2 regions of the Thalassotalea sp. PLHSN55 genome follow, and region 2 is predicted to be linked to the other one. Evidence: predicted binding sites of a transcription regulator. Region 2 holds the regulator's gene; the other holds the start of a gene.
What was found. Region 2 encodes sigma-54, which starts transcription at its own class of promoters, with help from an activator protein. Its sites were predicted from a motif close to GTTGGCACGNNNNTNGNNT; they were not measured.

Region 1 (14,944 bases), on a different contig from region 2:
TATTAGCAATCGTTTCGCCGCGCAATGTTGATTGGTCTTTAAGTATCACTTTAATATTGCTGTCATCTAAGATTGAACCTTTGTTGATACGCGTGGTAGCGACCAATACTGGCAGCATGGTTTTTACTTTTGCATTAATGTAGATATGCCAGGGTGTTGAATCAGAACAACTTATTTTCACATTTACATTTCTACTGTTTCGCTTTTCAGGTATATTTGCCACTAACGGTGATTGGCAAGGTTTGATTACAATTCTTGGGTCTAATGTTGAAACACTAATTTCAACTTCGCCATCGTCCGGCGTAGCAATTTGTTGCGTTAAATAATTCTTGGCAAAATTTTCAATATACGCGCGATCTAGCTCTGCAGCATGAGAAAATGAAGGCAGTAAGAGCAATGAGAACAATAATTTCGCTAAATTTTGTATATTAATCATAAATTTTGTTATCTATATGTTTAGAGAATTCAAATACTAGACTATGCTTAACTTAAATTGATAATTACTATCAGTGTCAAAAGTTAGGCGTTAGCTTTTATTAACTACAAGTACTATCAAGAAATGTGCCTTTATTAAGAAATTAGCACAGACGACAATGAGGTTTGTATGGCAGGAATTTTAGACTCAGTAAATCAACGCACACAGTTGGTTGGGCAAAATAGACTTGAACTTTTACTATTTAAGTTAGTAGGAAGGCAAACATTTGGCATTAACGTGTTTAAAGTACGTGAAGTATTACAATGTCCGCGCCTATCTTCTTTGCCAAAACAAAACGACTATATTAAAGGTGTTGCCCATATTCGTGGTCAAACCATATCGATAATCGACTTAAGTAAAGCAACCGGTGGTTCTGAAATCGTACAAACTGATGATTCGTTTATTATCATCGCCGAATACAACCGAAGTGTTCAGGGCTTTTTAGTTGCAGGGGTTGAACGAATCGTTACCTTAAGTTGGAAAGACATTATGCCGCCGCCAGAAGGTGCGGGTAAGTCGAGCTATTTAACAGCGGTAACTGAAATTGAAAACGAAATGGTATCAATTTTAGATGTTGAAAAAATACTTAATGAGATCAGCCCAGTTTCAACTGATTTAAGTGAAGGCATTGCCGATACAACCGTGGGTGAAGATTTAGGTGAGCGATTGGTGATGATCGCTGACGACTCTACGGTGGCACGTAACCAAGTAAAACGCGCCTTAGAGCCACTGGGTATTAAAATGGTCTTAGCAAAAAATGGTCATGACGCATTAGAGCAACTAAAAGAAATTGACTCCCAATGTCAAAACAAAATAACCGAACGTGTAGCCTTAATGATTTCGGATATTGAAATGCCAGAAATGGACGGTTACACCTTAACCGCTGAAGTTAAAGCCAACGAACGTATGCGTGAAATGCCGGTTATTTTGCATACCTCTTTAAGTGGTGTTTTTAATAATGCGATGGTTGAAAAAGTTGGTGCGGAAGACTTTATTCCTAAATTTCATCCCGATGAATTAGCCACAGCTGTGAAAAAATGGTTAAAAATGGACTAATAGCTAAACCTAGCTTTAGTTATTAAACGTAAACTTAAAAAACTGTGAGTATATACTAGTGTCAAGAGAACTTGATGATAAAAGTTACCATCAATTTAGGACGTTTCTCGAGCAGCAATGTGGCATCGTGTTAGGTGAGAATAAGCAATATTTAGTAAAAAGTCGCTTAGCTCCCCTAATGGCCAAATTTGACGTTGCCACCTTAAGCGATCTCGTTACGCAAACCCTAGTACCTACTCAGCGTCAGCTTAGGGCGGCAGTAATTGATGCCATGACCACCAACGAAACCTTGTGGTTCCGTGACGACTACCCATTTGAATTACTCAAAAATAGAATTTTACCGGAATTAGCTAAACGCTCTAATTCTCTAAAGATTTGGTCGGCGGCCAGCTCATCAGGGCAAGAGCCGTACTCTATTGCCATGTCGGTGCAAGAATTTAAAATGAAAAACCCAGGTGCATTTAAAGCGGGGGTTCAAATTGTTGGTACCGACATTTCAACCACTATGCTTGAGCATTGTAAATATGCTCATTACGACAGCTTAGCACTGTCGCGTGGTTTGTCCGCCCAGCGTAAACAACAGTTTTTTGAGCCGGGCGATAATGGCATGTATAAAGTAAAAGACTCGGTTAAACGTATGGTGAGCTTTAGACCATTAAACTTATTGAACAGCTACAGCTTAATGGGACGTTTCGATTTGGTTTTTTGTCGCAATGTTTTAATTTATTTTGCACCCGAGATAAAAGCGCAAATTATTTCGCAAATTCATGGTGTACTTAATAAAGACTGTTACTTATTCTTAGGTGCGTCTGAATCAATGTCAGGGCTTAATCAAGACTTCGACATGGTGCGTTGTAATCCGGGTATTGTTTACCAAAAAAAATAACTCTTCCTTCCTAATTTGGCGCTAAATCGTCAGCGTCAAATAATCCACTGGCATATTTCTTGAATAGACACTTTCAATAGATTGGAGGTGTCGTTATGGCCATTAGTTTCGAAAAAGCATTTGGGCTTCACCAGCAGGGCATGTTAGTACGTGCCAAGCGCGCAGAAGTGATCGCCAGTAATATTGCCAACGCTGATACGCCCGGCTACAAAGCCAAAGGCATGAATTTTCAAGAAGCAATGCAGCAAGCTACGTTAAAGCAGCAAGGCGGCATTGCCCGTACCCACGAAAAACACTTTGATATTAAGAGCAGTATTCAAGCAGAAGTTGAATATCGTGTGCCAAATCAACCTGATACAGGTGATGGTAATACGGTTGATGTACAAGTGGAACGAAACTTGTATCTAGAAAACTCATTAGAGTATCAAGCAAGTGTGCAATTTCTAACAGGCAAGATTAAAGGCTTGAAAAAAGCCATTACTGGAGCGCAAGGCTAATGAGTTTATTTAACGTATTTGACATTACAGGTAGCGGCATGAGCGCACAATCGCTACGCCTTAATACTACCGCTAGTAATATCGCTAATGCTGACAGTGTTAGCAGCAGTATTGATGAAACGTATCGTGCTCGCCATCCAGTTTTTGCCGCTGAGATGCAAAAAGCTGCCGCAGGGCAAGAATCGTCGGTTGGCGTACAAGTTTTAGGCATTGTAGAAAGCGACGCACCACTGAATAAAGAATACTCTCCTGAACACCCAATGGCAGACAAAGAAGGTTTTATTTATAAACCGAATGTTAATGTTATTGAAGAAATGACCAATATGATTTCGGCATCACGCTCGTATCAAACCAATGTGCAGTTGGCGGAATCAGCAAAAAATATGCTTAATAAAACCTTAATGCTTGGTAAATAAGTAGGGAATAATTATGACGACAATTAATGGTGGTAGTGCCCTAGATGGTCTGCATTGGCAAAAGGAAGAAGTTGATATTGCCGATGGCTCAAATGGCATGCTTACCCAAGAAGACTTTTTTGCCTTATTAACGCAGGAGCTTGCCCAGCAAGATCCAACAAAGCCGGTTGATAATAATGAAATGATCTCGCAAATGACCGCGTTTTCAACAACCGATGGCGTTAGCCAACTTAACAATCAGTTTGAAGAATTTGCCTCGTCAATGACGTCAAGCCAAGCACTACAGGCCTCGTCATTAGTTGGTCGCAGTGTTTTAGTTGACGACAATGTCTTTGGCATGGCAGAAGGCGAGCAAGTTAAAGGCAAAATCGTCACCGACCAAGCGGCAAGTAATGTCTCTATTTACGTGGAAAATACCGCCGGTGAAGTGATTCAAACCGTGCCTGTTGGCAGTGTAGCAGCCGGCTCTGCGACCTTTACTTGGGATGGTCAAACTTCTGACGGTGAACCGGCGCCAGAAGGTGCTTACCGTTTTAGAATCGTTGGTTTAGTCGGCGGAGAGGCACAAGAATTGCAAGCTCAAACATATCGTAAAGTAGACAGTGTAACGTTAGCAGGCGCTGGCGGAAGCATTTTACTCAACCTTAATGGTGGCAGCTCAATGGCGTTAGCCGATGTTGTCGAAGTATCAGAAGGTTAAGCTAGGATAAATCAGTTTTAGCCAGCTAAAAAAATTTTTAAAGAGGTGTCATTATGTCATTTAATATCGCACTAAGTGGTTTAAACGCTGCTCAAAAAGATCTCGATGTAACATCGAATAATATTGCTAACGTTAATACAACAGGTTTTAAAGAGTCTCGTACTGAATTTGTTGATGTTTACGCTGCGTCGTTATTAGCATCAGGTAAAACAAAAGTTGGTGACGGTGTATTAACCGCCGATGTTGCTCAGCAATTTTCTCAAGGTAGTATTCAGTTTACTAATAACGCACTCGATTTAGCGATCACAGGTAACGGCTTTTTTGCGACAGTGCCAGAAATTGACAGCTTAGAAACATCTTATACTCGTGCTGGTCAGTTTAAATTAAACAGTGATAATTTTGTGGTAAATTCGCAAGGTGAACATTTACTAGGTTTTCCGGTAAACCCAGATGGTAGCTCAGCCTCGGTGAGCTTAAGTACCGCTGAGCCTATTCGTATTCCAACCGCATCAGGTGCGCCAACGCAAACCTCAGAAGTTGATATTCGTATGAATTTGCCAGCAGGCGATGCTTATATTTCTTCGGCACCGGGTAACTTTGATCCAGATGATCCATTAACCTTTAACCATTCCACTTCGGTAACTATTTTTGACTCATTAGGCGATAGCCATATCATGACCTACTTCTTTGTTAAAGATGATCCTGCTGTAAATCCAAATAGCTGGATGATGTTTGCTGCAGTTGATGGTGAGGTTATTGATATTGATGACAGTGGTGTACCTGCAGTTCCAGGGTTACCGGTTGGTGGCGGGATATCAGGACCTTTACAGCCAACGGGCGGGGTTAGTGGTGCTAGGTTAACTTTTAATGCCTCAGGTGATTTTGTTAGTCAATCACCAACACCGGCAGAAGGTGGTATTGTAACAGTTGATTTTACTAACCATTTACCAAATGGTGCTGATACCGATCAAACTGTAGAAATAGATTTTAACTTGGACGTTCTAGCGCCAAACCCAAATGAACCAACGCAGTTTGCGTCAAACTTTGAAGTAACAGCGCTTAATCAAAACGGTTTAGCTGTAGGGCGATTAACGGGTATTGATATTGGTACTGATGGTTTAGTGCGAGCTACTTATTCAAATGGTACTTCACAGCCACTATCACGAATTGCTTTAGTGAATTTTGCTAATGAGCAGGGCTTAACCCAAGTGGGCAATACTGGTTGGAAAGAAAGTATTTCCTCTGGTGAAGCATTAGCTGGTGAAGCAGGTTCAGGTACATTTGGTACCATTAACTCGTCAGCACTAGAACAAGCGAACGTTAACTTAACCACTGAGCTAATTGACTTAATTTCAGCGCAGCGAAATTTCCAAGCGAACTCGCGAGCGTTAGAAGTGGATAATCAGTTAAATCAGACTATCCTTCAAATACGATAGTAAGAGCAGCTAGAAGCTAGAAGCTAGAAGTGACAAGTGGAAAGCTAAAAGCTAGAAGTTAAAAGCTAGAAGCGAAAATAAAAAGTTTAAAAATACCCGTCGAAGGTAAAGCAGTAGGCTAGGTGAGCACAAGGTGTTCACCTAGCTTTTTTACTTATTAACACCCTTAATTCCTCACCCGCCAAAACCTTATCACCACCACTCTGGCACCTTACTTGCATTTCCATACTATAGATTTTTAATAGGTAGGATTCATTATGGATAAGATGCTTTATATCGCGATGAGCGGTGCCAAGCAAAACATGCATGCCTTATCAGTGAATGCAAATAACCTTGCCAATGCTAAAACTACGGGGTTTAAAGCAGATTTAGCGCAAGCACGTTCAATGCAAGCCTTTGGTGAAGGCATGCCTAGCCGCGTATTTTCAATGACTGAGCGCTCTAGCCAAAACTTTGACAGTGGTGCTTTACTCTCTACTGGTCGCGATTTAGATATTGCTATTGAAGGGGAAGGCTGGTTTGCCGTGCAAGCAAAAGATGGCAGCGAAGGTTATACCCGAAGTGGTCATTTACGCTTAACAGAAACTGGCGCGCTTGAAACCAATTCTGGTGAACTTGTACTCGGCGAAGTTGGGCCTATTTTCTTACAACTACCAGTTAGAAATATTCAAATTAGTCGAGACGGAACCATTATGGTTCAGCCTGAAGGGGCGGCCGCTAATATTCAAGACGAAGTTGCGCGAATTAAGTTGGTTAACCCCGAGCACCGCATGCTTGAAAAAGGCAGCGATGGATTATTCAGACGCAAAGATGGCAATACCGAGCCGGCCGATATTTTAGTCAATGTTGCCAGCGGCATGCTTGAGTCGAGTAATGTTAATACTGTCAGTGAAATGACCGACATGATCGCATTGCAGCGACAGTTTGAAATGCAATTAAAACTTATGAAAACCGCTGAAGAAAACGATAGCGCTGCTTCGTCTTTACTTCGTGCTTTCTAATTTAACCAATTGAGGTGACTTATGAACCCAGCATTATGGATCAGTAAAACCGGCTTAGATGCACAAACTAAAGATATTGCCGTAATTTCAAATAACTTAGCGAACGCAAGTACCGTTGGCTATAAAAAAAGCCGCGCGGTATTTGAAGACTTACTTTATCAAACCATCAACCAACCGGGCGGACGTTCAGCACAAGACACTGAAATGCCATCAGGTTTAATGTTAGGTGCGGGGGTTAAAGTTGTCTCGACGCAGAAAATTCATTCACAAGGGGATATGTTAACCACAGATAACCCGCTTGATATCGCAATTCAAGGTGATGGTTTTTTTGAAATTTTAATGCCTGATGGAAGCTCTGCTTATTCTCGCAATGGTCAATTTACCATGGATGAAGAAGGCAACATGGTCACCCCAGGCGCAGGTTATTTATTGCAGCCACAAGTGACTATTCCAGAAGATGCACAAAGCATAATTATTTCGCAAGACGGCGAAGTTTCAGTGTCATTGCAAGGGCAAGCCGAACCGGCAGTTATTGGCCAAATTAATACCATTAACTTTGTTAACCCAACAGGCTTACAACCGGTAGGGCAAAACTTATACGTTGAAACGGCGGTAAGTGGTGCACCACAAGAAGGTGTACCTGGCCTTGAAGGCTACGGCATGTTAGTGCAGTCAGCACTTGAAACGTCAAACGTCAATACTACCGAAGAGCTGGTCAACTTAATTGAAAGTCAGCGCGTATATGAAATGAACTCTAAGGTTATTTCAGCGGTTGACCAAATGCTAAGTTACATCAATCAACAGTTGTAAGGTTAGGAGGCGTATGATGAAAAATTTATTGATAGGATCGTTGATCGTTTGCCTAAGTGCTTGTGCCACTATTGAAGAAGCGCAAGTATTACCTAATGATCCTGATTTTGCCCCTATTCTACCGGAAGAGGAAGAAGTCTCGGTAGTACCAACGGGTTCATTGTTTCGCGCAAACTACGTTAATAACATTTATTCAGACTCAAAAGCACATCGGGTTGGCGATATTATTTCGGTGGTCTTAAGCGAAAGCACGCAAGCCAATAAAAATGCCAAAACGGAATTGAAAAAAGAAAATGGCAGCACCTTAAATCCGGTTATCGGCTTAGGCGGCTCACCAGTTACGATTAATGGTCAGTCGTTGCAGTTTGGTGTTGATCAAGAATCTGAGTTTAAAGGTGACTCGAAAGCGAACCAAGGCAATAGTTTGCAAGGTAATATTTCGGTTCATGTTTTAAAAGTATTGCCCAATGGCAACTTGATGATCCGCGGTGAAAAGTGGATGACACTAAATAATGGCGATGAATACATTCGCTTAACCGGCATTATTCGTTCTAAAGATATCTCTTCAACCAATACTATTTTATCAAGCAAAGTCGCCAATGCTCGCATTCAATATGCAGGCACAGGTACTTTTGCGGATGTAAACGAGCAAGGTTGGATTACCAAATTCTTCAGTAGTAAGTGGTGGCCTTTATAGGCGCCGAAGGTGAATTTTATGAAAACGTTCATGCGAGTAGCTGTTTTATTTTTAGGTTTGCTGTTATTAGGTCAAGCCAATGCGCAACGTATTAAAGACTTGGCTGATGTTGCCGGTGTGCGCACCAACCAACTTATTGGCTATGGTTTAGTGGTGGGTTTACCGGGAACGGGCGAGCAAAGTCCGTTTACTGAGCAAAGCTTTAAAACCATGTTAAGTAACTTTGGCATTACCATGCCTGAGAACTTAAAACCGAAAATCAAAAATGTCGCGGCCGTTGCGGTACATGCCGAACTGCCGGCGTTTATTAAGCCGGGGCAAACCATAGATGTAACCGTATCTTCTATGGGCAGCGCGCAAAGTTTACGTGGTGGCACTTTAGTACAAACTATTTTAATGGGTATTGATGGTAACCCTTATGCGGTTGCTCAAGGTAGCCTAGTTGTTAGTGGCTTAGGCGCAGAAGGCTTAGACGGTTCAAAAGTGTTAGTGAATACACCCACTGTTGGTCGCATAGCCAATGGCGCAACGGTTGAACGTGAAGTATTATCACCGTTTCATACCGGTGAGCACATCACCTTTAATTTACGCAATGCTGATTTTACTACCGCACAGCGCTTGTCTGATGCGATTAATAACTTCATTCCTGGCTCGGCAAGAGCGATTGATTCGACCTCGGTAAAAGTGACGGCGCCACGAGATGCTGCTGATCGAGTGAGCTTTTTAGCATCATTAGAAAACTTAGAGTTTGAACCGGATACTCCAGCGGCGAAAGTGATTGTGAATTCACGCACGGGCACCATAGTCATTGGCGCAGATGTGCGATTATTGCCGGCAGCTATTACCCATGGCGGCATAACAGTAACGATCAACGAAATTCAAGATGTTTCACAGCCTAATGCTTTCTCTGAAGGCGAAACCGCGGTAACGACTCAATCAATTATCGATGTTAATCAAGACGACAATCGCATGTTTGTTTTCAACCCTGGGGTTACCTTAGATACCTTAGTACGCGCGATTAATGAAATTGGCGCAGGTCCGGGGGATGTGATGGCGATTTTAGAAGCTTTAGAGCAAGCTGGCGCATTGCGTGGCGAGCTAGTGATCATTTAGGGAGCTTGACTATGGTTGCTAAGCTGGCAGATGCCAATAACTTTCTTGATATTAATGGCCTAAATAATATTCGCCATCAGTCAAAACAAAGTGATCAAGCGTCAAAAGATGAGGCGCTTGATCAAGCGGCAAAACAGTTTGAAGCCATCTTTATGCAAATGCTGATGAAGAGCATGCGTAGTGCCCAAGATGTGCTTGCCTCTGACAGCCCATTTAATTCTCAGTCGACTAAATTTTACCGTGATATGCACGACCAGCAAATGTCGTTAGAGCTATCGAATAATGGCAGTTTAGGTTTATCTGAACTTATTAAAAGGCAACTTAGTGGCGGCGACGAGAATTTTACGCCAAGTTCTATTATTCGTAACGACGGTACATTAAGTGCGCGAGTTGGCGCAAATACGACAGAAATCGATGCATCGAAAGTCAATTTGAGCAAAGAAAATTCTGATGCTCGAGTGTCAAATAATCGTCGAGTTGAACTACCACCAGTGAGTCAACAAGCAAATAATAATTTAGCGCCATCATTTGAACAGCCAAAAGATTTTGTAACCGCGCTGGTTGAGCCGGCGAAAAAAGTACAAGAAAAGTTAAAAGTGCCGTTTGAAGTGGTTATTGCACAAGCTGCGTTGGAAACTGGCTGGGGTAAAAAAATCATTCAAACTGAACAAGGCCAAAGCTCAAACAACCTCTTTAATATTAAGGCCGACCGCCGCTGGCAGGGGGATAAAACCTCAAAAGAAACTTTGGAATTTGAACAAGGTAATATGGTTAAGAAAAATGAACCTTTCCGTGTTTATCAATCTATTGCTGACAGCGTTAATGACTATATCGACTTTCTTTCTAGCAACGATCGTTACCAAGGTGCTTTGCAGCAAACTAATAATGTGGAGCAGTTCTTGCAAGGGTTACAAAGTGCGGGTTATGCGACAGATCCTAACTACGCAAACAAAATAATGGGTACGTTAAAGAAAGTGACCCAACTGATTCAGCAATAATTTTTCAATAATGCGTTGGTAAAATCGACAGCATTATTTAGGGGTATTTTTCATGTCTGTTAACTTATATCAAACTGGGGTTAGTGGTTTACTTGCCGCGCAGCAGCAGTTGGCAACAACAGGCCATAATATCTCTAATGTTAATACCGATGGTTATACACGCCAGCGCGCGGAACAAAATGCGTCGATGGGTATTTCTAACGGTACCAATTACATTGGCTCGGGTACCTATATTCAAGACATTACCCGTATTTACAACCAATTCTCTTATACCGAACAGTTAAATAGTCAAAGTAGCTTAGGTTATGCCAAAGCCGCTTTTGAAAAGCTTGACCAACTAAATGAAACCATGAGCCTAAATGGCGGCGCTATTCAAACATCGATTGAGCAATTTTACCAAGCCGTTAACGGCATGGCTGACAACCCAAGTGATATGGGCTTAAGAAATATTGCCCTTAGCCAAGCCGAAGTTTTAGCCAGTGATTTTCGTTCAATTAACCAAAGCTTTGATCAACTGGAAAAAGCCACAAACGGTGAAATTGACCAAATCGCACGAAATATTTCTGAGATATCTACACAACTTGCTGCCATAAACGAGCAAATTTTAACGAGCCAAGGCGGCAGCCAAGTAGGGCAAGCCAACGACTTATTAGATAAGCGCGATCAATTAATCACCGAACTAGGTGAATATACCAAAGTACAAACTGTGACTGATAACAATGGGGTTATGACGGTAATGATCGGGCAGGGCTCGACACTTGTTGCCGGTATTACGCCACTTTCTATGACAGTGGTGGCTGGTGACCCAGATCCATTGCAAACTCAGTTACGACTTGCCGGCCCTAATAGCACAGTCGCACTTCAAGGCTCTACCTTGGGCGGCTCATTAGCGGCTAAGTTTGATTTTCGTGACAATGATCTTATGCAAGTGCGCGCTGAAGTTAACCGCTTAGCGGCAGGTGTTGCTGCCACACTGAACGATGCGCAAAGTAATGGTTTAAATTTAAGCCAGCAGCAAGGTGAAAATATTTTCACTGATTTAAATACGACGCAAATGCAGCAAGGACGAGTATTAAATAGCGCCAAGAATAATGGCGATCTGCAAGGTCGCGTTAATATCAGTGATATTTCTTTGGTACCTACCGACGAATTTGAAGTACGCTTTGATGGTACCAACTATCAAATGACTAATTTAACGGATAATTCTACCGTTACACTAGGTATGCCGGGGACAGGCCCATTTGCTACCGCGCACGGCTTTGAATTTATTGAAGACTCGGGCACACCGTCGACTAATGACGTATTTCGTATTCGCCCGATGGAAAACAGCGCTGCCTTAATGGATGTAACCTTAAACGATGGTGCTGGCTTTGCCGCCAGCTCTCCCGTTGCTATTACGCCATCAGATAATAATGTCAGTAGCGGTAAAGTTGAAATAACGTCCATGTTAGACCCAGAAGGTGCTCGTGCGGCTATGCCAATGCGTATTGACGTGTTGGAAAACCCGCCAGGCACATTTACCTATACCTATACCGATAGCAGCAATGTCACGTCAGCACCTATTCCATACGTGCCGACTGCGCAAACGATCGATTTACCGCCGTCACCGGCTACTGCGTTATTTCAAATTGAAATTACCGGCATGCCATCGGGTTCAGCGACACACGCCCCTGAGCAGTTTTTTATTGATGACGCTTATGGCTTAGGTAATAGCACAAATATGACCGCGATGGCGTTAACGCAAGAACAATCGGTATTAAATGGTAGTCGCGAAACTTTCAGTGAAAGTTTAGCGATATCAACGTCTGATATTGGTTCTAAAGCCAGTACGGCAATGTTAAACAGCGATACATCGCAGGCGCTTTATACACAAGCGTATAACCGAAATCAGGCAACTTCGGGTGTAAATTTAGATGAAGAAGCGGCTAACTTATTGAAATTTCAACAAGCATATCAAGCGGCTTCACAAATTATCTCAACCGCCAATACTATTTTCGACACGCTATTAGCGGCTGCTCGTTAGCGCTTAGGAGAGAATTATGCGCGTATCTACTGCTCAATTTTATTTTCAAAATGGTTTGCAAATGTCAGACAAGCAAACCACGCTCAGCGAACAGTCGGCTTACTTATCAAGCGGCAAACGTGTACTTACTGCAAAAGATGATGCGGTTTCTTACAGTGCACTGGCCGGTTATAAAAATGAATTGTCAAATATTGAAAAATACCAACGAAACATTACCCAAGCCGAAAGCCGCAATAATTATCAAGAAGTCGCGTTTTCTAATACCACTAACATTTTAAATGAACTGCGCGATTTATTGTTACAAGCCAATAACGGTGTTTATGCTGAAGCAGATCTGGCATCTATTTCTCAACAAGCGACTAATAGCCTTAAACAGGTACTTGATATTGCTAATACCAAAGATGAAACGGGCGGCTACATTTTTTCGGGTTTTCAAATCGATAAACAACCTTTTGCCCTGCAACCCGACAATTCAGTAAATTATCATGGCGATAATGGCGAACGTGAATTACAAATCGCCAAAAATGTCATGGTAGGAACGAATGTTTCTGGTGAACAGGCTTTCGAAAAAGTCGCCAATAATATTGGTGACTTTTCCGCGCAATACAATGCTAATACGTCGGGGATTTTTGTTGAACATGCTGTAATAGCACGCCCGGGTGATAATGACACTTCAGCAGGCGCAGGTTACCCGACACCTTATAATTTTTCGTTTGCTTCTGAAACTGACTTAACTATTACTGATAATGACGGCGACGTTATGTTCACCACAACGACATATACACCAGGCGAGCTTATTAGCCTACCAAACGGTGTCGATGTGCAACTAGGCGGCAACCCATTGCCGGGTGATGATTTTGATTTATTGCCGCAAGAAACGATCAGTGTTTTTGATACGATAAAAGCTGCTATAGATTGGATTGATGTTGGTACGTCACCAGTATCAGAAGTACAGCATCAGGTTGATTATAGTACAGTTTTAGGTCAACTTAACCAAGCATTAGACCACATTTCTTCTCAACGTGCAGATGCCGGTATTCGCTTGCAACTAACCGACCGTCAAAAAAATAACCACTTAGATACTGAGCTTTATTTAAACAGTAGTCGTTCAAAAATTGAAGACTTAGATTTTGCTAAAGCTATTTCAGAGTTCGAACAGTCGCAAATGGCGTTACAAGCGGCTCAGCAGACATTTACTCAAATTCAAAATTTAAGTTTGTTTAATTATATTTGATCACTTTGTTTATTATTTAAGTGATTGGCAAGAGTTTTGCTAGATATCTAGTAGAAAAATTTAAGTTACCGGAGTGGAGTGACTCAAGGTTAACTTAACAAGAGTAAAAGAGGCTTTAGTAAAAAAAGCTTCTAATAAATACAGTTATAAACATTAGGAGTTTTATTATGGCTTTATCCGTAGTAACCAACACATCATCATTGAACGCTCAGCGTAACCTAACTAAATCGGGTGAAGGCTTAGCAACTGCAATGCAACGTTTGTCGTCTGGTATGCGTATTAATAGCGCAAAAGATGACGCGGCCGGTTTACAAATTTCAAACCGTTTAACTTCACAAATTAGTGGTTTAGGTGTTGCGCAACGAAATGCTAATGACGGTATTTCAATGGCACAAACTGCTGAAGGCGCGATGCAAGAGTCAACCAATATTTTACAGCGTATGCGTGAACTGTCTTTGCAGGCAGCTAATGGTTCAAACTCTGCGTCTGACCGTGAAGCACTTCAAAAAGAGGTGTCAGCACTGCAAACTGAATTAACCCGTATTGCTGATACGACATCATTTGGTAGCACCAAGTTACTTGACGGTACTTATGGTACGAAGCAATTCCAAGTAGGTGCTAATGCGTATGAAACCATTAGCGTGTCGCTATCAAGTGTTAAAGCGGCGCAAATTGGCTCGCAAACATCTGATTTAGCAAGTGCTACTGTAGCGGGCTTTGGTCAAGTTGCAGCAACAACAGCAACAGCAACCGCTGCGTCGGGGACTAATGGCGTTGCAGCAGGGACATTAACATTAAGTGGTAAAAACACGACGCCAGAAGTTGTTACCGTTGGTGCGAATAGTTCAGCAAGTTCTATAGCAGCTTCAGTTAACAGTAAAACCGATATTACCGGTGTTGCCGCAGATGCGCGTACAGAAGTGCAATTATCGGCTCTTTCAGGAAGCTCAATATCGTTTGAGCTAAATGATGTGGTTGTTTCAAGTACTGGTAATTTTTCAGATATTGCTAATGCAATTAATGAAAAATCAACACAGCATGGTGTTACTGCTGAAATTGATGGTAATAACTTAAAACTGACTGATGAAGTGGGCAATGATATTCGCATAGAAAACTTTGCCGGTGGTACTGTGGTAATGAAAGGTGCATCATATGATGGCACAGTAGCAACTCCTTCAGCAACATTAGGTGCCGCAACTGGTACTGATTCTATGGTAGTAGCAGGTACAATACGTTTAAGTTCGACAGAGACTTTCTCATCTACCGCTTCAGATTTAACCATTGGTGCAACTACAGCGGCAACAGCTTCTACATTGGAGGCGGTAAGTACTGTTGATATTGGTACAGCGACAGGAGCTCAAAATGCACTTTCAGTAATTGATGGAGCGATAGCGAGTATTGACGCTCAGCGAGCTAGCTTAGGTGCGATTCAAAACCGTTTCAGCCATACCATTAGTAACTTAGCAAACATTCAAGAAAATGTATCAGCATCGCGTAGTCGTATTCAAGATACTGACTTTGCAGTAGAAACTGCTAATATGACCAAGAACCAAATCTTGCAACAAGCAGGTACTTCAATCTTGGCGCAAGCTAACCAAATAC
Region 2 (14,944 bases):
TTAAGTCAGTGAAAAAAGGTATTTACGCACCGCATTTTGCCGGTGGCCAAGTTGATATCACCTCTGGTAAATTTGTATTTACCAGCTCAGAAGCTTACTTAATTGAAGATGGTGAAATTACCGCACCAGTCAAAGGAGCAACCTTAATTGGCAGTGGTCCAGAAGCTATGCAACAAGTGAGCATGGTTGGCAATGATTTAGCGCTTGATGCCGGTGTTGGCGTTTGTGGCAAAGACGGTCAAAGTATTCCTGTTGGTGTGGGTCAACCAACATTAAAAATAGATGAAATGACTATTGGTGGCACGCAATAGTAAGCCGTAAGAATAAATCGTAATAGTAGATAAGATTGACTTAATTGCTATCAAGAAATTACTAAGCTGAACTTCTTAATCACATGAGTGTTTTAAGATGTTCAGCTTTTTTATTACTGAAAGGTTAAATACTTTCTAATACTTCTCTTTGTTCGGCTTTTTCGATGCGAATGTCAAAGTCTCTAGGCCAATCTGAATTATCGTAATCAAACTCAACTGTCTCAGCAGTACTATTGTTATTTGCTAGTGCATTAATATCACTCATTTTTGTGCCTCTCTTTTGGTTAAACCTTGATCAGCTTTCACTTTAATTACTGATCTTAATGACTGTGCTAATTAAAACGGTGAATGACCACCTTGGGTAAATTCACCACTCTTTCTTAGTTGTCTGTAGTATTTTTACAACATATTTCTGTTTTAAGCAAGTTTTAGGCGTGCTTTAAAATGTTAATGTAGTTTTATTACATCTTGTGACTTGTGACTTGTGACTTGTGACTTGTGACTTGTGACTTGTGACTTGTAGCTAGCCGTCTGTGAATGATGGCTATGTGAGGAAGAAATTGAGACTGTGGCATATAAGCTTATATACACCGATAGATCAATTGCTTAGTAACGGCTACTTGAGAATTTATGATTGAGTTGACCGGTATTGGCTTGCAAGTTGTCAGCAGTCGATTATTGCAAGGCGAAATTGTGCTAAGGCTATTTGCTAGCTTTATCTTTAAAGACTTTTTTATTTGACCAAGCGCAGGTAACAGACCAAACAGCAAAGACAATAAATACCGTATGGATAAGGGTGAAATAACTAATGACATAAACCCAAGTCCACGCGGAATTAAATCCACCTAAGGCGATCATTAATAATGTGACAACCCCTAAAAAAAACGCGGCGATTAGGTTGAGCTTAATGGCAAAATTAATGTGATAAGCCGCCAGTGTGCCTTCCGCATGTTTATGACGTTGCAGTATTAGCCACAGAAAACTTATTGCCGGTAAAAAGGTTAAATTTAATAATGAAGCCATCGCCGCATTGGCAGCAGCTTTGTTGGTGGTAGGTTTTAGATCATTTGTATCGGTAAGCGTCATCATAAAGTACTCAAAAGCTCTTTATTTAAGCTTACTCGTTTTTGGCTAAAAAACTAGCAAGTGTTCATTTTCTTGCTAGTTTTTTGATGTAAACCAATATTGCCTAGTATTAAAAGCTAATATGTTCTTTTAAGTAGCTAAATAAATCGCGGGTTGATTTACCCACTTTTTCAGCTTTCTTTTCTTTGCTAGCTTGTCTAACTAACTGTCGCAATTTTTGACGTTCTAAGCTTGGTGTTTCATTCAGTAAGCTTTCAATTTTATCGTTGCCTTGCTCAATTAAGGCGTCGCGAAGGTTTTCCAAGTGATTAAACTTAGCGGTTTCTTGCTGATGTTTATTGGCCATTACGTCGAGCGCTTGGTTGATTGGCGCTAAATCCGTTTCTGACAATACCTTAGCAATATAGCGAACGTGGCGGCGTAATGCTTCATGCTTATTAAGAATTTTGTCAGCCAAAACTAAGGCATCTTTTAGTTCATCAGTTAATGGCAACTTGCTACGTTGGTGCTTTGACATCTTCACTAATTTGAAGCCAAAATCTTGCAATTGCAGCATTTCTCTTTTTATTTCAGATTTACTTTTTAATTCTTCATCGAATTCATCGATATCATTGGCAGACTGGGGCATAATGTTAACTATTAAGTAATAATAGCCATAGTATACAACAAACCGGCTTTCGCGAAAAAGATCAATAATAAATCACTTTGTTATTTCGCTTCTTTAAATGAGTAAAATAAATAATATGACTGAAACAGATAGTATTGCAAAACAGCTTATTCAAGTTGAAGAACGTGTTGCTCAAGCACTTGAGCTAGCCGTTAAATTAGGTGCTGACAGTGCCGAAGTTGCCATGAGTCGCCAACAAGGTTTAAGTGTTGGTACGCGCATGGGGGAAGTGGAGACTGTTGAATTTACTAATGATGGCGCACTGGGTATTACTGTTTATAAAGAAGGTCGTAAAGGCAGTGCTTCAACCGCAGATTTATCTCAAGAAGCGCTTAATCAATCTGTTCAAGCTGCGGTCAATATTGCCAAATATACTTCAGTTGATGAATTTTCAGGGCTGGCAGATAAAGCGCTTTTAGCCATGACACCGCCCGATTTGGATCTTTTTCACCCAAAAGAAATGACCACTGACAATGCGATAGCGCTTGCTAAGCAATGTGAAGATGCATCGCTTGCATTTGACCCACGTATTACTAATTCTGATGGTGCTTCGCTTGCTTGTTACGAAGGTTTTAAAGTTTACGGAAATACTCATGGTCAACTGGTAGGGTATCCAAGTTCTCGACATAGTTTAAGTTGTGTTGCGATTGCCAGTGAAAATGACGATATGCAACGCGACTATGCGTACACCGTAAACCGCGATTTTAATTTATTAGATTGTCCTGAAGCGATCGGTAAAAAAGCCGCTAGCGAAGCCTTATCTCGACTTGGCGCACAAAAGCTTGCCACAGGTAAAGTGCCGGTATTATTTCGCGCCGATATTGCTAATTCATTGTTTGGTCATTTTATTTCAGCCATTAGTGGCGGTAATTTATATCGCAAATCATCGTTTTTATTAGATGCCTTAGGTCAGCAAATTTTCCCTGATTTTTTAACCATTGAAGAGCGTCCGCACTTATTAAAAGCTTTGGCCAGTAGCGCCTTTGATAGCGAAGGTGTAAATACAGTAGATCGCAATATCATTACCAATGGTGTTTTAGACACCTACTTATTAACCAGTTACTCTGCGCGTAAACTTGGCATGACCACCACAGGCCATGCGGGTGGCATTCACAACTGGGTTGTTTCTGCCAATGGTGGTAATTTTGAAGCCATGTTACAGCAACTTGGTACTGGGCTTTTAGTGACTGAATTGATGGGCCAAGGTGTGAATGTGGTGAATGGCGACTATTCACGCGGCGCAGCAGGTTTTTGGGTTGAAAATGGCAAAATAGCCTATCCAGTGGCTGAAATTACCATTGCCGGCAGTTTACAAGATATCTTCAAGGGTATTGTTTCTATTGGCTCTGATACCGATATGCACGGCAGTATTCGCACCGGTTCTATTTTAGTTGAAGAGTTGCAAATCGCTGGGGTGTAAATTATTAATAATGAGCTTTAATATCCAGATAAGTTAAGGCTCAATTCCTTCTCCTTTTTTAATCATACTTTGGTCAAATTGGTACATTATCTGTTTGGCATTAGGTACTGATTTTGCGATCGCTAAATAGGCTTTTTTAACTTCAATTAACGGACTGATTTTTTCGAATCGATTGGCATACCCTTCATTGTGGCTAATTAAAAAACCTATATGAGCCGTATCCCCATAAATAAGATTAACCCTTTCTGCGTTGAGCATCTTTAAGCTTTGCTCAATGGTATCAACAAAATGTATTTGCCAATTTTTTTCTTTAATTGTCGGTGAAATATAGCTACTTCGCTGTACAGCTAGTACTACATTTTTGTCTGCTGGCAACATTTTTCCTGTTTTGATAAAAAGTCCAAGTTGTTGCTGGCTTATCGGCTGTTTAGAAAAATAAAATAACTTTTCTCTTTCGGCATTTTTCCACATGCCAGCAATTAAACACCCACCATTTTTAGCGGTTTCGAAACTGCGTGCCCAGGTTGAGGTTGCTATATGATTTACGGTGATGTCAAAGGACTGAAAGCGCTGTTTAATCACGGCTAATAACGCATCGCGATCGGCTAATAATTTATGATTGAATGGCTGCTCAACTGCTTGCTCTTTATTAGCTTGGCTAGTATCTATGACGCACAGGTTTAAGCTTGCTTCACCTCGAGCCATCCAGCTAAAAGTCAATACAATTAAGGAAAATGTCAGTGCAATTAAGTTTGGTGTTTGTGTCATCAGATCATGTTTTTTTGCATTAAAAATAAGTTAACAATATTAAGCCAGTTTAATAACACATAATTCATGTTAACCAATAAATGACCTATACGGTATTTTGCCTGTATTGAGTGAGTTTGTCATGCTTCCTGTTACATTCTTGACTGCTTATCCAGAGCTCAATCAATGATGAAAATAAGGTAAAAGCTTATTCCTTCCGTCAACTTAAAAGTGACCTGCTTAGGACTTTGCAGGTGAACAAGTCTGTTAAGTGATAAATGTCACCAATGTTTATTTTGAAATTGATACACATCGAGATCATTTTACTCGTACTGTGTAGGTGTTTTGTTTCATCAAGCTGCTTTTGTCTGTGCTAGGAAACAATACAGTAAGCTTAATTACCACTGGTTTACAGTTTTTTTATCTGTCTCTTGTAGAGTGTTCAATGAATAAAAAAGTAAAAGGTAGTGAGAAATGTCAAGCGTTAAAAGTAAAGTTAGCTTAATCGCTAAGCTTGTTGTGATCGGGTTAGGATTTTCATCATTGAGCCATGCTTATGCTGAAAATCAGACCGTTGAAGCGGATAAAGACAAAGTTAAAGCCCAAGCGGCAGCAAGTGAAGTCGAAGAGTCTGCGCTTAAATTTGTGCCTTTATTAACCAGTACGCCATTAATGGGTGCAGGTATCGGCGGCGCAGTATCTTACCTTTATGATACCGATGAAGGATCGTCAAAATCACAATTACGTTTAAGCGGTCAGTACTCTGAAACCGACAGCTACGACATTAGCATTAATAACAATGCGTGGCTTGATGGCAACAATATCAATTCTCAATCCTTTTTTGCCCTTGCTAATATTAACCATGGCTTTACTGAAGATGGTGTTGATGTAGGTTATAACACCAATAAAATTTTAGCTAAGCAAACTTTTATTATGAACTCGTTTGGCGATTTCTATTTTGGTGTGCCGCTCACTTATATTGATATTGAATACAATGCGACTAACGATGCTGGTGAGCAGTTTATTAAAGACAACGGTATTACCGATGTACGCATGGGCGGCGTTGGTTTAAACATGACTTACGATACCCGTAAAAATAAATATTTCCCGCAAGGCTCTTCGTTAGTGAGCATTAGCGCAGTGGCTAACCCTGAAATGTTAGGGGCTGAAGATGATTTTTCCTTATTAACTGTTGATGCGCGCCATTACGCGAAAGGTTTCAAGAGCCAAGATGTATTGGCAATGCAATTTTTTGGTCAATACGCTAGTGAAAAAACCCCTGACGTTTCATTGCCTACCTTATCAGGAAAAGACTTGTTACGTGGTTTCCCTGGTGGACAATTTAAAGCCCGTTATATGTCAGGTGCACAAGCTGAGTATCGTTATGTTGTAGAAGGTACCAAGTTTAAGTTAACCACGTTTGCAGGTGTTGCTAACTTATCAGGTGGTTCATATGGTACAGACGGTAACTCGCGTGACGATGACGGCTGGTATTCAGCTGCAGGTGTTGGTATTCGTTATGCGATTCAAGAAAAAACCGGTATCGATTTACGCTTAGACCTGGTTAGAACCAGTGAAGATGAAAACTCGCTTTATTTGAAACTAAACCAAGCGTTTTAATCGTTATACAAAGTGCAGTCTTGGTACTGCACTTTCTGAATTGTTCCCGTGAAGGCGAATTTTTATGTCTCTTTACTCTAAACTTAAAAAACATCAGCATAAATTAATTATGTCGATCATAATTTGCTTAACCAGTTTTTTAGTGGTCACCACAGCCTAGGTTGGTCATTATTTAGGGACCACCCTTGTTATAATAAATGAAGTTATTGCTTGTACCGCAATAAAAGTGGCAGAAGCAGCGTTAATTTGGAAACAACTATGAATCAAAAATCAGACATTATGAAGGGCGTCAAAAAAGGGCTCATTATCGCTGTAGTCGCCATAATTGCCATGGTTGTGATACAACCTGCTAAAGCTTGTGGATTTGAGGGGCTAGTAAAGGTTGCTCAGGCGTTAAGGGCAAAAGAGGCGGGCCTTCCTTATGATCCTGCTGACCTTCATCCAGAAGCGCATCACTCTGAAGCAGAGCATCAGCATCAAGCTATCACTAAGGTAGAAAACGATACGACTGATGATAAGTCGGCAGCAAAAGAGAAGCCGGCTCAAGATGAAGATGTTAAAGATAAAAGTGTTGCTGCTGCGTCACACTAGTTTTGCCATTGAAGTGCGCTTAGTCCCATTAGCTTAATTTAGCATTGTGCTGTTATTAAGCTAACTGAACTATATTCACTGCACTATGTACTCACGGCACTATGTTCTCACACTAGGTTAACGGTCTTAGTTTGTAGGTATTGAGTTGTCGATTAGCTTGTCGGCATTGGTTTTTACACTAAGAAATTGCCGGTTAGCCTAACAATAAGGTTGCTGTACCTAAAAAGGCAAATATTCCGACCACATCAGTCACTGTGGTTAAAATTACACTGCCCGCTAATGCTGGATCTATATTCATTTTCTTTAATAATAATGGAATGGTCACCCCAGCTATACCTGCTGCGGTCATATTCATTAACATGGCAAAAGCGATAATCGCGCCTAACAGCAAATTTTGTTGCCACAAGGCAACAACCGTTGCAATAAGTAGCGCCCAAATCACACCATTTAAAATACCGACAAATAATTCTTTATACAGTAATGAGCGGGCGTTACTTTCACCGACATGACCCAAAGCCATACCACGAATAACCAGTGTCAGGGTTTGATTACCAGCAACACCGCCCATGCTTGGCACGAGTGAGTTTAATACTGCAAGAATCGCCAGTTGGCTTAAAATACCTTCAAACATGCTCGACACGGCAACAGCAAGCAAAGCGGTAATTAAATTCACCCCGAGCCATATAGAGCGCTGTTGCGTACTTTTGATAACTGGGGCGAAGGTATCCGCTTCGTCATCTAAACCCGCCATGGTCATCATGTTATGTTCAGCATCTTCACGAATAATATCGATAACATCGTCGATGGTGATACGACCGAGCAAGTGGCCCTCATTGTCGATAACAGGAGCAGAAACCCAATCATAACGTTCAAATAATTGCGCGACGTCGGTTTCATCCATATCAGCATTCACCGCTTCAATGTCTTCATCGATGAGTGTTGAGACGATAACTTCGGGTTTTGCGGTAACAATTGATGCTAGCGTGACGGCACCAACAAAATAATCTTTGCGATCGACCACATAAAAGGAGTCGGTTGCGTCGGGGAGTTCGCCTTTTAAGCGTAAATAGCGCAATACCACATCAACCGTTACGTCTGGGCGAATGGTAATGGTATCGGTGTTCATGATCCCGCCGGCAGTATCTTCTTCATAAGATAAAGCGGCTTCTACTCGGCCTCGATCTTGAGAGTCCATCGAGCTCAGTACTTCTTGATAAACGCTATCGGGCAGGGTTCTTAAAACTTCAGCTAAATCATCAACGTCCATGCCTTCTGCAACCGCAGCTAGCTTTTCTGGACGCATGCTTTTTAGAATGCCTTTACGAACTTCTTCATTTAGTTCTTCAAGCACTTCACCGTGATGATCGGGGTCGACTAATTGCCACAATACATTACGACTTTTCGCAGGAGAAGACTCAAGAATTAAGGCAAGATCGTAGGCAGGCATGTTTTGCAATAACTTACGCACATGCACAAACATGCCGCTACCAAGAGCGTCATTGACCTGTTGTAGCCTTAGCTGAGTATATTCTTGTTCTGAAATTTCCGGCATAAACCAATCCTGTGCCGTTAATGCGAAAAGGTTATTTGTTTCGGTGGTATGCGAAAGCCTATTTTATTGAAATACCAAGGTGTTTTTTTCTTTCGTACCTAGGCAAAGTTTATCTTAACTGTGAGGTTTTTTCAGCTTTTTTATTCGACTAAATAAGTAGATACGGATTTGTTATTCACTTTCGTCGAACTTGTTGGTAAAAAGCTGACATATGGCGGTAAGTGCCTGTTGTGCTTCTTCGCCTTCGGTGGTTACCGTGACTTCTTTTCCTTGGCTACCGGCTAATAACATTAAGCCCATAATGCTACTTGCATCGGCTTGGTTATCGTCTAGCGTAATGTGAGCACTCGCGCGGTAGTTTTGGCAAAGCTGCGCAAGCTTAGTCGCAGCTCGTGCATGCAAGCCCAATTTATTAGTGATAATGAGTGTTTTTTCTAATTTTGGCATCATCTGTACCTAAACATTAGGTGGATTTTACTTCAATATCACGATGGCGAGATTGCACATCTTCACGGTCTTTTCTTAAGTTGTTCGCTAAAAGTTCTGCAATATAAACTGAGCGATGTTTACCGCCGGTACAACCAATAGCAATGGTGACATAACTTCTATTGTTACGCTCTAAATGTGGTAACCAGGTCATCATAAAACTGTTTATTTGCCAAATGAATTTAGTGACAATCGGTTGGCTTGCTAAAAAATCTTGCACCGGTTGATCTAGCCCGGTTTGTCCTTTTAATGACTTATCCCAAAACGGGTTTGGTAAAAAGCGCGCATCAAATACATAGTCGGCATCGGCAGGCACACCATGTTTGAAACCAAAAGATTCAAACACTACCACCATAGAACCGGTTTTTTTACCTAATATACGTTCTCTGACCAAGTCAGCTAATTGATGCGGCGTTAACTGGCTGGTATTGATATATAAATCTGCGCGGCTTGAAACTGGCTCTAATAACTTTTTCTCTAACGCAATCGCTTGATCGAGGGCGATGTTTTGTCTGATTAACGGATGCAAGCGACGAGTTTCGCTAAAGCGGCGAATTAAATCACCGTCATCAGCGTCTAAATAAACAATGTTAAGCTCAACCGCGTTTGGCAGGTAATCGATAATCTCTGAGACATCGCTGGGTAACTCGGGCAAATTACGCACATCTAAGCTAACCGCAACATTTTCATAGTCGTTAATCACGGTATGGGTTAGGGCGGGTAGCAGGTTAACGGGGATATTATCAACGCAATAATAGCCTAAATCTTCCAAAACCCTTAAGGCAACAGACTTTCCTGACCCTGAACGGCCACTTACTATGATTAACTTCATTTATTTATTGTTGTTGAATAAATTCAAACAATTCCTGGTCGGTGGTGCAGCTTCGAACGCCTTTGCAAATTTGTTTGTCACTAAAGAGTTTTGCTATGCTTTGCAGCGTATTTAAATGTTCTTTGCAGCTTGCTTCAGGCACAAATAAGGCAATAAAAATATCCACTGGACGGTTGTCGACAGCGTCAAAAGCAATGGCTTCCGCAGAGGTGACTACCACGCACACTATTTTTGAACTAGTGGGGAGTCGGCCATGTGGAATGGCAATGCCGCCGCCAATACCTGTGCTGCCCATTCTTTCGCGTACCATCAAACTTTCTAATAATTCTTGTTGCGAAATATCGTCGAGCTGTTCTGCCGCGGTAAGGCATATTTGTTCTAAAATACGTTTTTTACTTGACCCTGAAACTGCACAGTGAGTGCAGTTTAGGGTTAAAATGTCTTGGAACTTCATAATTTTTTATGGCTGGGGTTAATTAGTGCTGGCTAATTTTGCCTTTATATTTAAGGATTTGACGATCTAATTTATCAACTAGTGCGTCGATTGAGGCGTACATATCACTGTTTACAGCTGATGCGTGAACTTCACTGCCATTTAAATGCACCGTTGACTCAGCTTTTTGATTTAATTTTTCGACGGTTAGTACAACGTATACGTTATTGATGTGATCAAAATGACGCTCTAATTTAGCAAATTTTTCGTTTACGTAGTCGCGTAAAGAGTCTGTAATTTCTACATGGTGTCCAGTAAGATTGATTTGCATAGACTTAAATCCTCATAAATTAGTTACTAAAGTAAGCTTTTTCGTTGGTTTGAAGGCGGTATAGACAATGACTCGCGATATTTGGCTATAGTACGCCTTGCGACATTAATACCTTGTTCTGCTAATATTTCCGCCATTTTGCTGTCGCTTAATGGTTTCGATGGGATCTCCGCAGAAATAAGTTTTTTGATTAATGCGCGGATAGCTGTTGATGAACATTCTCCCCCGTTCTCGGTACTAACATGACTTGAAAAGAAGAATTTAAGCTCAAAAATTCCTCTTGGCGTATGCATATACTTTTGTGTGGTAACACGAGAAATGGTTGACTCGTGCATATCTACCGCTTCAGCGATGTCATTTAAAACCATAGGGCGCATGGCTTCTGGGCCATGTTCAAAAAAGCCTTGTTGGCGCTGAACAATACAGTTTGACACTTTTAATAAGGTATCGTTTCGACTTTCTAAACTTTTAATAAACCACTTGGCTTCTTGCAAGTTTGAGCGAATAAATTGGCTGTCGTTTGATGACTTCATAGTGCGTGTCATCGCAGCATATTGTTGATTAATCGAAAGCTTTGGCGCAGTATCTGGGTTTAATTCAACCACCCAGCGACCATTTTTCTTTTCCACTGATACATCGGGTATAACGTATTGGTCATCTTCTTTGATAACACTGTCGCCAGGGCGCGGATCTAAGGTTTGAATTAGGCGAATAACTTCACGTAACTGATCTTCTTTTAAGCGCGTTTTGCGCATAAGTTGACGATAGTCACGGCTACCAAGCAATTCAATATGTTCACTAACGACTATTTTGCTTTCTTTAAGCCACGGCGTGTCATCGTCGAACTGGTTTAATTGAATTAATAAACATTCGGCAATTGAACGCGCACCAACGCCGATAGGGTCAAACATATTGATGCGCTTTATGACCGCTTCAACTTCGTCTAACTCAACGTCTTCGATGCCAACACTTTCTAAAATATCTTCACTAGTAACAGTTAAGTAGCCAGCATCGTCAATTGCATCAATAATCGCGGTTGCTATGGTGAGATCGGTATCGCTAAATGGGGTTAGTTCCATTTGCCAGCGCAGGTGATCTTGAATTGAGTCGGTGGTTTCACCTTGGTAAGTATAGTCTTCAGAAGGTGCGCTGCTTACCCCTGTGTTTGAGGTGCCGGCACTATAGCTTTCATCCCATGTCGTATCGATATTGAGTTCTTCAGGAATATCGCTTTTATCCATAGCTTCTGTGGTGCTAATTTCATCTATGGTTGGCGCAGAATCTTCACTACCATCGGTTGCAGCTGGAGCAGCTTCAGTGGCATTTGCTGAAAACGCCTCTTCTAAGTCGTTACTGCTCTCGTCTTTTGTGGTGGGAGCACTTTCGTCAACTTCTAATAGTGGATTGCTTTCTAAGGCTTCTTGAATTTCTTGTTGTAAATCCAAAGTCGACAATTGCAACAGCTTGATCGCTTGTTGCAATTGCGGGGTCATGGTTAGTTGTTGTCCAATTTTTAGTTGTAGTGTAGGGCGCATCTACGTAATCATTTTCCTGTTGATTTTATTTTTTATCATGAGCTAAGTTAACTACCATGTGTTCAAATAATCTGTCCTATGGATATAACTATAGCGTGAATTGCTCACCAAGGTATACATCTCGTACATGTTGATTAGCGAGAATTTGATCGGCGTCACCCTCAGCTATTAATTCACCATGACTAACTATATACGCGTGTTCACATACATCGAGTGTTTCTCGTACATTGTGATCGGTAATTAAAATGCCGATCCCTCGATGTTTTAATTGTAAAATAATTTTCTTAATATCGCCGACTGAAATCGGGTCGACACCTGCAAACGGTTCATCTAGCAAGATAAATTTAGGATCTGCCGCTAGTGCTCGTGCAATTTCAACACGACGTCGTTCACCGCCAGATAAGCTCATACCGGTATTGTCTTTGATATGACAAATGTTGAATTCTTCTAATAAGTGCTCAAGTTTTTCTTCTTTTTCAACCGCGGAAAGATCTTTTCGCGTTTGCAGTATCGCCATAATATTATCGTAAACCGATAATTTGCGAAAAATTGATGCTTCTTGTGGTAAGTAGCCAATGCCTTTGCGTGCACGTTCGTGCATAGGCAGTAAAGTTAAGTTTTCATCATCTAAAGTAATGCTGCCACTGTCGTTTGGCACTAAACCAACAATCATGTAAAAAGAGGTGGTCTTACCGGCACCGTTTGGGCCGAGTAAGCCAACGATTTGTCCTGAGCTTACTTTTAAGCTGACATTTTTAACAACCTTACGGCCTTTGTAAGCTTTTGCTAACCCTGATGCAGATAACGTTGCTGACATAGTTATTCTTTGGCCTTGGTTTTTGGTTTTAACACCGTTGTGACTGTATCGTTACTATAACTTTCTGCTTCGAGTCTTTCTGTTAACGTATTGTAGATGATTTTGCTACCTGAGACTTCACTGCCTTCTTGGCTCAGTCGCGCGTTACCTGAAATAATAATGGTGTGTTCGTTAGCCTGATAGGTAATTTCATCTGCTTGTAACTTGATAGGCGTGCCATCTTCTAGGCGCTGCTCAAATGTTGCAGGTTTGCCTTTGGCAATGTAAATATCGTCATTGGTACCGGCTTTTTTAAGCACTTGCACCATATCTGCGCGGATCACGAGTGAACCTTGCGTGATAATGACATCATCGAGGTAACTGATAATTTTATTTTTCAAATCACCCGACTGGCGGATAGATTTGATCGTGATTTCTTGCTCAAAATCAGCTTTTTCTGCCATTGCTAGGGGGGAAATACCTAGTATGGTCGCTGCTAATATTAAATTAGCTAGTGGTTTTTTTATAGATAGTTTGAACATGTTCAGTTAATGTCATTTGTGTTGTGTTTAAGTCAACTATTAGCCCGGAACCATACATGGTAAATCCTTTTCCCTTTATTAAAATGGTTTGCTCTGAGCTAATAATATTCGTATTTAAGTCTAATTCTAAATATTTGCCGTTTATTTCTTGGATCAAGCTATTTTTATCTGTGGCATATAATCGTACTCTATTTTTTAGAATTACACGGTTATTGTCGTACAAAGTGGCTTCGTTAGCACTCATTTTCCACGGTAAGCTATTATTCTTTGGATATAAGGTATACCGAGGAAGTTCAAAATTAGTGAGTGAAAGATCAGAAAAGTGCTCCATGCGCTGAGCGTCAATCACGTAACTTAGTTGACCATCTTCATTAAAAATGTCGCTTTGTAAATTCTCAGCGATAAATTCAGGAACTAAGTCGGTAGAGATAACTTCAGCGGTTTTATCCTTATTTTCCATCCACTCAAGCACAGCATACGTGCTTACAGCGATTAGAAAAATTGAAAACGCTAAGCTATTAAGTTTGTTCATATACTTGCGCCACTGGCCAAGGATAATGTGCCTTGCGCTGTCATCAGTAAGTCGCACACTTCACGTACTGCGCCAAAACCGCCACGAGTAAAGGTGACTAAATTGGCGTCTTTCAAGACTTGCGGATGCGCATCGTTAACAGCAATGCCTAAACCAACAAATTGCATGCAGGCATGATCTGGCATGTCATCACCGATGTAAGCAACTTGTTCAGGGCTTAAATTCTTCTCGGCGATAAGTTTCTTCAAAGTAGGCAGCTTATTTTCTTCACCTTGAATAATGTCTGAGACATTCAGCGCGCGCATTCTCGTTGCCACTATGTTTGATGTTCGCCCAGTGATCACTGCGGTATCAACGCCGCTGGCAACAAGTGCTTTCATGCCATAACCATCTTTGGTATGAAATGCTTTTAATTCTTCACCGTCGTTACCTAAATATATACGACCATCGGAAAATACGCCGTCAATATCACAAATTAACAGTTTAATTGTTTTCGCTTGAGCAAATACTTGCTCGCAAACGTCGCCGTAAAGAGTTTCCACTGCTTATAGCACTCCTGATTTAAGTAGATCGTGCATATTCATCGCGCCCATAGGCTTATTATGCGCGTCAACAATAATTAAGCCATTAATTTTTTTATCTTCCATTATTTTTAATGCTTCTGCGGCTAACACATCGGCTGATGACGTGGTGGGTTTTACGGTCATCACTGAGGAAATGGCATCATGATGAATATCTATTTCAGCATCTAAAATTCTGCGTAAATCTCCATCGGTAAATAGCCCAACTAAAATACCTTTGGCATTAACAACTGCGGTCATCCCTAAACCTTTTAGCGACATTTCAACGAGGGCATCTTTAATTTTTGCCTGATCATTTACTACAGGTAAACGATCGCCGGTGTGCATAACATCAGATAAGCGCAATAATAAACGTTTGCCTAAACTACCGCCTGGGTGAGAAAGTGCGAAGTCGTCTGCGGTAAAGCCGCGGGCATTAAGCAGCGCTACGGCAAGGGCGTCACCCATAACTAGGGTTGCAGTGGTGCTCGATGTTGGCGCTAAACCAAGTGGACAAGCTTCTTGTTCAACTGCAATACAAACATGCGCATCTGAAAGTTTTGCTAGGGTTGAGTCGACATTGCCGGTCATCGATAATAGTTTGGCGCCAATGCGTTTAATGACCGGAATGATGGCCAATACTTCACTGGTTTCGCCTGAATTTGAAATTGTTAAGACCACGTCTTCTGCGGTGATCATGCCTAAGTCACCATGGCTCGCTTCACCGGGATGAACAAAAAAAGATGGCGTACCTGTGCTGGCAAGTGTTGCTGCGATTTTACCACCCACATGGCCTGATTTTCCCATGCCAACAACAATGACTCGCCCTTTACAATCGAACATGGCTTGGCAAGCAAGTTCGAAGTTATCATCGACATAGGTCAGCAAGTCAGCAACAGCTTG

Region 1: the regulator sigma-54 is predicted to act here: its motif matches at 5,669-5,687, upstream of flgF (flagellar basal-body rod protein FlgF).

What each region holds. Positions count from the first base shown of each region.
Region 1 is NZ_JBPDIH010000004.1:357,233-372,176, reverse strand. It holds gene flgA (flagellar basal body P-ring formation chaperone FlgA) at 1-436, opposite strand, end outside; gene ACRRSQ_RS10185 (chemotaxis protein) at 605-1,531, shown strand; gene ACRRSQ_RS10180 (CheR family methyltransferase) at 1,590-2,417, shown strand; gene flgB (flagellar basal body rod protein FlgB) at 2,513-2,914, shown strand; gene flgC (flagellar basal body rod protein FlgC) at 2,914-3,330, shown strand; gene ACRRSQ_RS10165 (flagellar hook assembly protein FlgD) at 3,344-4,030, shown strand; gene flgE (flagellar hook protein FlgE) at 4,084-5,466, shown strand; gene flgF (flagellar basal-body rod protein FlgF) at 5,724-6,467, shown strand; gene flgG (flagellar basal-body rod protein FlgG) at 6,489-7,277, shown strand; gene flgH (flagellar basal body L-ring protein FlgH) at 7,294-7,974, shown strand; gene ACRRSQ_RS10140 (flagellar basal body P-ring protein FlgI) at 8,005-9,087, shown strand; gene flgJ (flagellar assembly peptidoglycan hydrolase FlgJ) at 9,099-10,085, shown strand; gene flgK (flagellar hook-associated protein FlgK) at 10,138-12,108, shown strand; gene flgL (flagellar hook-associated protein FlgL) at 12,125-13,342, shown strand; gene ACRRSQ_RS10120 (flagellin) at 13,510-14,944, shown strand, end outside.
Region 2 is NZ_JBPDIH010000006.1:138,412-153,355, reverse strand. It holds gene tldD (metalloprotease TldD) at 1-311, shown strand, start outside; gene ACRRSQ_RS13235 (hypothetical protein) at 436-576, opposite strand; gene ACRRSQ_RS13230 (hypothetical protein) at 1,014-1,400, opposite strand; gene yjgA (ribosome biogenesis factor YjgA) at 1,507-2,025, opposite strand; gene pmbA (metalloprotease PmbA) at 2,141-3,484, shown strand; gene ACRRSQ_RS13215 (substrate-binding periplasmic protein) at 3,518-4,252, opposite strand; gene ACRRSQ_RS13210 (BamA/TamA family outer membrane protein) at 4,706-5,851, shown strand; gene ACRRSQ_RS13205 (hypothetical protein) at 6,110-6,442, shown strand; gene mgtE (magnesium transporter) at 6,636-7,994, opposite strand; gene ACRRSQ_RS13195 (HPr family phosphocarrier protein) at 8,166-8,444, opposite strand; gene rapZ (RNase adapter RapZ) at 8,458-9,312, opposite strand; gene ptsN (PTS IIA-like nitrogen regulatory protein PtsN) at 9,317-9,766, opposite strand; gene hpf (ribosome hibernation promoting factor) at 9,789-10,076, opposite strand; gene ACRRSQ_RS13175 (RNA polymerase factor sigma-54) at 10,103-11,611, opposite strand; gene lptB (LPS export ABC transporter ATP-binding protein) at 11,700-12,428, opposite strand; gene lptA (lipopolysaccharide transport periplasmic protein LptA) at 12,431-12,871, opposite strand; gene lptC (LPS export ABC transporter periplasmic protein LptC) at 12,915-13,481, opposite strand; gene kdsC (3-deoxy-manno-octulosonate-8-phosphatase KdsC) at 13,478-14,023, opposite strand; gene ACRRSQ_RS13150 (KpsF/GutQ family sugar-phosphate isomerase) at 14,027-14,944, opposite strand, start outside.